3 regions of the Synechococcus sp. JA-2-3B'a(2-13) genome follow, and region 3 is predicted to be linked to each of the others. Evidence: predicted binding sites of a transcription regulator. Region 3 holds the regulator's gene; each other region holds the start of a gene.
What was found. The regulator NtcA, encoded in region 3, controls nitrogen genes in cyanobacteria. The targets are predictions, from matches to a motif close to GTANCNNNNGNTAC.

Region 1: the regulator NtcA is predicted to act here: its motif matches at 750-763, upstream of glnA (type I glutamate--ammonia ligase).
Region 2: the regulator NtcA is predicted to act here: its motif matches at 1,454-1,467, upstream of CYB_RS07955 (cob(I)yrinic acid a,c-diamide adenosyltransferase).

What each region holds. Positions count from the first base shown of each region.
Region 1 is NC_007776.1:2,903,128-2,905,397, reverse strand. Features, by position in the region: gene trxB (thioredoxin-disulfide reductase) at 1-439, opposite strand, end outside; gene glnA (type I glutamate--ammonia ligase) at 905-2,270, shown strand, end outside.
Region 2 is NC_007776.1:1,748,487-1,750,756, forward strand. Features, by position in the region: gene dcd (dCTP deaminase) at 1-438, opposite strand, end outside; gene CYB_RS07955 (cob(I)yrinic acid a,c-diamide adenosyltransferase) at 562-1,269, opposite strand; one part of gene CYB_RS14525 (IS5-like element ISSoc13 family transposase) at 1,660-2,084, opposite strand; one part of gene CYB_RS14525 (IS5-like element ISSoc13 family transposase) at 2,084-2,270, opposite strand, start outside.
Region 3 is NC_007776.1:2,637,041-2,639,310, forward strand. Features, by position in the region: gene eno (phosphopyruvate hydratase) at 1-405, opposite strand, end outside; gene ntcA (global nitrogen regulator NtcA) at 644-1,318, opposite strand; gene CYB_RS12050 (M61 family metallopeptidase) at 1,600-2,270, shown strand, end outside.

The DNA of each region.
Region 1 (2,270 bases), 270 kb from region 3:
CCCCATCGCAGACAGCACAAGCTGACATGCCCCGGTTCCAGTAGGTCTCCTCCCCCGGCAGGTGTAGGCGCTTGGCTGTGGCCCCGGTGGCGATGATCAGGCTGTGGGTGCGCAATTCCCGCTCGTCAGAACAGACGACAAAGGGCCGCTGGCTTAAATCCACAAAGGTGACATCTTCGGTGTAAAGTTCTGCCCCCCACCGCTGCGCTTGAGCCCGCATGTTCTTCATCAGTTGGGGGCCGGTGATGCCCTCGGGAAAGCCCGGAAAGTTCTCCACCTCGGTGGTGGTCATCAGTTGCCCGCCCGGGATCCCGCCCGCCTGGAACCCCTCAAACACAACCGGCTTCAGGTTGGCACGCCCAGCGTAAATGGCTGCTGTAAACCCAGCAGGGCCGGAGCCGATAATCACCACATTCTCAACCCGACTTTGCTCTGTCATCCGATGTCTCTCCTTCTGCAATGGGAATAAAAGCCAAACTCATAACGACTACGCTTTAGCTTAACACCCCTTGGCGAACCGGTCGAGGCCGAGGCCTATTAGCCTCATTTTCGCTCGCCTCAGGCCATTGGGGCCTTTTTTGCCCATCCCATAGGGTTATCTCTGCCCAGAGGTTGGCCAAGTGGCGGCCATTGCCCAAGTTTTGGATCCCCAACACCCAATCCCGGTTGACCCAAGCCAGAAGGAAAAGAGGTGTCTGAGATGGCCAGCAATTTGGTCTTGGTCAGAAAGCGGAGCTCAAATGAATTTTGTATCAGAAACTACAAAATACCCGTGTTGGCCTTTCTAGGATGAGTGAGCGTTTTTGGCCTGTCTGGGTCGAAGCGTGGGGATCACCTGCTGGGATCCCATTTGTTTCAGCCACAGTTCCCCCAGTCTTAACCGCAACCCAATCAGGAGAGAGTAATGGCATCCACGCCCCAAGAAGTGCTTCAGATGATCCAGGACAACAACGTCCAGATAGTGGATCTCAAGTTTGTGGATATCTTTGGCACCTGGCAGCATGTTTCCTTCCACACCTCGATGATCAAGGAAGAAACCTTCACCGAGGGGCTTCCCTTTGACGGATCCAGTATCCGGGGCTGGAAAGCGATCAACGAGTCGGACATGTACATGGTGCCGGATCCCAAGACGGCTTGGATTGATCCCTTTCTGGAGGTGCCCACCCTCAGCATAACTTGCAGCATTGTTGAGCCGCGCACTGGCCAGCCCTATAGCCGCTGTCCCCGCAGCCTTGCCGCCCGTGCCGTTGCCTATCTGCAATCGACGGGCATTGCCGATACGGCTTACTTCGGGCCGGAAGCGGAGTTTTTCATTTTTGAGGATGTTCGCTTCGACCAAACCCAAAACTCGGCCTACTACTTCGTGGATTCCATCGAAGGTCGCTGGAACTCGGGCCGCGAGGAGAAAGGTGGCAACCTGGGCTACAAGCCTCGCTACAAAGAGGGCTATTTCCCGGCACCGCCCACCGATGCCCATCAAAACATCCGCACCGAGATGCTGCTGACCATGGGCAAGTTGGGGGTGCCCATCGAGAAGCATCACCACGAGGTGGCTACCGGCGGGCAAGGGGAGTTGGGCTATCGCTTTGCCGATCTGATCACGGCTGCCGACTACATGATGGTTTACAAATACGTGATCCGGAACGTGGCCCGCAAGCACGGCAAAACCGTCACCTTCATGCCCAAGCCCCTATTTAACGACAACGGCACCGGCATGCACACCCACCAGTCCCTCTGGAAGGATGGCCAGCCCCTGTTCTACAGCGAAGGCACCTATGCCAACCTGAGCGAGACAGCTCTCTACTACATCGGTGGCCTGCTCAAGCATGCCCCGGCAATCCTGGCCTTCACCAACCCCACCACCAACTCCTACAAGCGCTTGGTGCCCGGCTTCGAGGCGCCGGTGAACCTGGCTTACTCCCAGGGCAACCGTTCCGCTGCCATTCGCATTCCGGTGACCGGCAACAATCCCAAGGCCAAGCGTCTGGAGTTCCGCTGCCCGGATGCCACCTGCAACCCCTACATCGCCTTTTCGGCCATGCTGATGGCTGGCCTGGACGGGATCAAGAATAAGATCCATCCCGGCGAGCCCTTGGACAAAGATATCTACGATCTGGAGCCGGAAGAGCTGGCCAAGATCCCTTCCACGCCTGGATCCCTGCTGGATGCCCTGGAAAACCTGCAGAAGGATCATGCCTTCTTGCTAGAGGGCGGTGTCTTTACTGAGGATCTGATCCAGACCTATATCGAGTACAAGATCGACAACGAGA
Region 2 (2,270 bases), 890 kb from region 3:
GGCGTTGGAAAACTCCAGGGTGAGATAACCCCGCCATCCCGCCTCAGCGGGCGTCAGGTTGGCAATCAGGCCCACCCTGGCATAGGAAGATTTGCCAATGCAGATCACGGTAATGTTATCCGGAACTTGCAGCCGCTCCAAAGACACCCCCAACCCATAGGAGTGGGCCGGGATGATAAAGTAATCCCCCATCTCGTCGTGGTGCAGCTCCACCGCTTCCAGATTCTTGGGGTTAAACCGCTTGGGATCCACCACCGTGCCGGGCACATGGCGAAAGATCTTGAACTCCACCGGCGACAGGCGGATGTCGTAGCCATAGGAGGACAGCCCGTAACTCAAAACAGGCCGAGACTCAACAGCGCGCACCAGCTCAGGACAGAAGGGCTCAATCATCCCTCGCCGCGCTTGCTCACAGATCCAGCGGTCGTTTTTCAACATGGCTACAGCCGGCTTCCTGGAGAGTGAGGGCACATCTGGTGGACAAGCTCCAGTCTTATTGGGACTCCGCCCCCCTGACGCGACCCGTGTTGCCTAGGTCTTTCGGAGCGGAAACTGTTTGCGCTAGCGGTGCGGAGCAACATGGGCTGCTGTAGGCATAGCACCTGTGCCGCTGACTTGAGGGGGATCCAGAGAACAGGCAACATTCCCATCGGCAGTGCGGAGCCCTGGGCCTGGGATGCCACGTAGGCGCAGCTGCGTGATCAAGTCGGCCCGCTCCAGAAACGAATCTGGCATCTCCGGCCCGGTGATCACCATGTCCATGGAGATGGGGCGCTGGTCGATTAAGCTCAGCACTTCCGCTTCTGGGATCAGGCCCAACTTCACAGCCAAGCTCAGCTCATCCAACACCACCAAGTCATAGCGGCCACTCCTGACAGCCTCCTGGGTAAATTGCCACAGCTCATCCAATGCCACCCGCTCCTCAGGCTCTAGGTGAGGTGTATCGATGCACCGGTGCAGGCGACAGCGAACCCACTCCAAGGATCTGCCCAGGGAGAGACGATTTTCGGGCCCCTGATTGATCCCACCCTTGAGAAATTGCACGATCAGCACCCGCGTTCCCTGGCCTGCCAAGCGCATCGCCTGAGCCATGACGGGCGTAAACATGCCCCGGCTGGGGTGGGTGTAAAGCTGCAGGGATCCCTGGGGAACCAACTGGGCGGAGAGGGATCCATTCTGCTGAAGGAAAAGCTCGCCGGCAGCAGGGCTGGCTTGAGCCGCAGGCTGTTTGGCGCGGGCTACAGGAGCGGCATCCTTGGAGGAAGGCATAGGATTTGGAGAAGCAGTGCAAACCACGTTCTATCTCGCGAGCAGGCTAGAGAACACGGCCCTAGGTTATAGGGCCTACAAGTGGTGGAGAGCGTCGGCTATGGATTCCATGAAACACCACCTGTGCGTATCCGTCAATGAGTCGGTTCTGCTTCTAGCTGGCATACAAATCATTCCCAATAGAGTAATAGAAAATACAATCCTTGCCCATCCTAGCCTTTTGGCACAAGAGGCAATACCTGAAAAGCTTTGACAGGGGATCTCAATAAAATTTCAGGCCTAGCCCAGAAGCTTGTGTGTGGGGCTATCTCACTTGAGTATAGAGGTGCTCTATAAAAATTTGAGAAAAAGATCAATTTCTTCCAAATAAGATTAGGTTGTGTTGATCTTTCATTTGAGCCAAAAGAGAGCACTGACGGGATAGAGAAAACTCAAGAAGTTCCTGGCCAATTTGTCAAAACGAGAACATAGATGCCGGTACTGCTTTAACTTATGAAAAAAGCATTCGATTAAATGCCTCTCTTGATACAGATGCTTGTCATAATGCCGCTGCGTCTTTCTATTCCTTTTAGGCGGAATAACCGCTTGAGCTTCCCCTATCTTCTCAATCAACTTATCCGCATCATATCCTTTATCCCCAATTACTTTGGTATCCTTTCTCTGCCAGCCCTCTATCAATTCTTCCCCTTGAGTAATATCGCTCTTTTCTCCGCCAGTTATTCTCAATTCCAGCGGATTTCCCAACCCATCTACACTCACATGAATCTTGGTGCTGTATCCGCCTCGGCTTCTCCCCAAAGCTTGCTCCCCTTTTTTCCGGCAGCACAGGAGTGCGCTCGAACCATGGTTGAATCAATAATGAGATGCTCTAAATCAGGGTCGTCAATAAAATACTTGAACATCCGTTCCCACACTCCAAAACGACTCCACCGGTGGAATCTTTGATAGATGGTGTACCATTTGCCATATCCTTCTGGGAGGTAGCGCCAAGGAGCACCGGA
Region 3 (2,270 bases):
CAGGTATTTGTAAAGAGGCAAGCCCACTGCTTCCGCAGCCGCTTTGGCTGTCGCCAGAGAAACTGCCAAAATAGCGTTGGCCCCCAGGCGGGACTTGTTGGGGGTGCCGTCCAGGTCGATCAGCAACTGGTCAATACGGGCTTGGTTGAGGGCATCTTCTCCCTGCAGCTCCGACTGGATGGGGCCAAGGATGTTTTCCACCGCCCTCAGCACACCCTTACCGCCGTAGCGTTTGGGATCCCCATCCCGCAGCTCATGGGCCTCGAAGGTACCGGTCGAGGCACCGCTGGGAACCTGCGCCAAGCCCGTTGCTCCATTGGCTAGACCCACCAGGGCTTCTAGGGTGGGACGCCCTCGCGAGTCGAGGATCTCATGGGCGGTAATCCACTCGATGGCTGTTTCCACAGTTACACCTCAGCAATTGGCTAGATAGCTCTGGCCAAAGCCAGATCCCCCCATAGACTAGTAGATTCTTGCCCGCGATCCGGTCAGCTTCCAGAAAACTTTAAGTCTGTCCTTCGGGCACAGAGATTCTTCAAGGCTGCAGCAGTAGACTGAACATAAGCCGGGTAGAGCTTCAACCAACCATCGAGCGGGGTTTGCCTAGGCAGGGTGCTGCTCAGGAGGTGTTCTCCTCTTCCTTCTAGGCAAAGCGATGGCTCAGCCGCATCGGGTCGTGTACGGTGATCTTCTTCTTGTGAATGGAGATGTACTTCTTCTTGCGCAGCTCTCCCAACAGGCGGGTGATGGTGACGCGGGTTGAGCCAATAGCCTCGGCAATGGCCTGGTGAGACAGCTTGAGATCGATGGTGACCCCATCTGGGCCAGGCACCCCGAAATCGCGACAGAGAATCAACAAAAAGCTGACCAGACGGGATCCCATGTCGCGATGAGCCAGCGTCTCGATCATCATCTCCGTTTGCAAGATACGAGACGACAGGCTTTTAACCAGCAACATGGCCAGTTCGGCGTTCTCCTGTAGGGATTTCTCCACCTGCTCGATCGGCAGAGAGAGCAACTCAGTAGGTGTAAAAGCCACCGAGTGATAAAAGCGGTCGGAGCGCTGTCCCGTGATAAAGGAGAGCACGCCGAAGATGCTGTTTTCGCGCAGGAGGGCAACGGTGATTTCCTCCCCCATTTCGTAGACCCGCGAGAGCTTAACGGCTCCCTTCACCAAAAAGTAAACCCGCTCCGCCGGATCCCCTGGAAAAAAAATGGTCTTCCCGCGCTCGAACGTTTCGATAACCGGAGGATGGTGAGGGCCTCCCAATTGCTTGAAGGCTGTGATCAGAGATTTTTCCGCTACGGCCACCGCCATACTCATCAACCTTTTAAGGTCAGTTTATACCTAAGATCAACCTATTAAGATCAATCTAGAAGCATTAGGCTAGGTTGCAACCCCTTGACTTCAGAATCGATGATGATACCAAGATTTACCCTAAAGTAGAAGGTTCTGCCCAGGCATCTTTGTAGCACGTGCTACATTTTTGAGTCTCGTTTTTGCCCCAGAAAGGGATCCCCAACCGAAAGCAGGGGTTAGGATAAGAGCCATTGTCGCTGGGGGTTGCGTCGGCCCTTGGCGGTAGAGAGTGGAGTGGGTTGGAACATTCTATCTACCTATCTATGGGGATCCCAGAGGTTATCATTGCTGCACCTTCTCAACTGAGCCGCCAGCATTTCACAGTGCGGATGCCGGATCCGGCCAATCACCTGCTGGAGGTGGAACTGCAGATCCAAGAGGTGGATCCAGAGGTGCCTTTGCGGCTGCGACTGCCGGTGTGGACGCCGGGATCCTACTTGGTGCGGGAGTATGCCCGTCATGTGCAGGAGTTTCAGGCGGCAACTGAGCAAGGGATCCCTTTGGCCTGGCGGAAGGTGGACAAGAACACCTGGCAGATCGATCCGCCGGGCTGTTCTGCCGTGAAGGTGTGCTACCGGGTCTATGCCTATGAGCTGACGGTGCGCACAAACCATCTGGATTTGACCCACGCCTATTTCAACGGGGCAGCGCTCTTCCTCTACGTGCCCGGTCGCGAGCGGGAACCCTACACTTTGACGGTGATCCCCCCCAAGCCGGATTGGCACATCGCCACCAGTTTGCGGCCCTTGACCTCTCCTTCTGAGGATCCCACTTCCGGCCAGTCTTTTGTGGCGGAAGACTACGACGAGCTGGTGGATAGCCCGGTGGAGGTGGGTCCACATCGAGTGCAATCGTTTGAGGTGGAAGGGATCCCGCATTACCTTGTGGTTTGGGGGTCGGGCACTCTGGA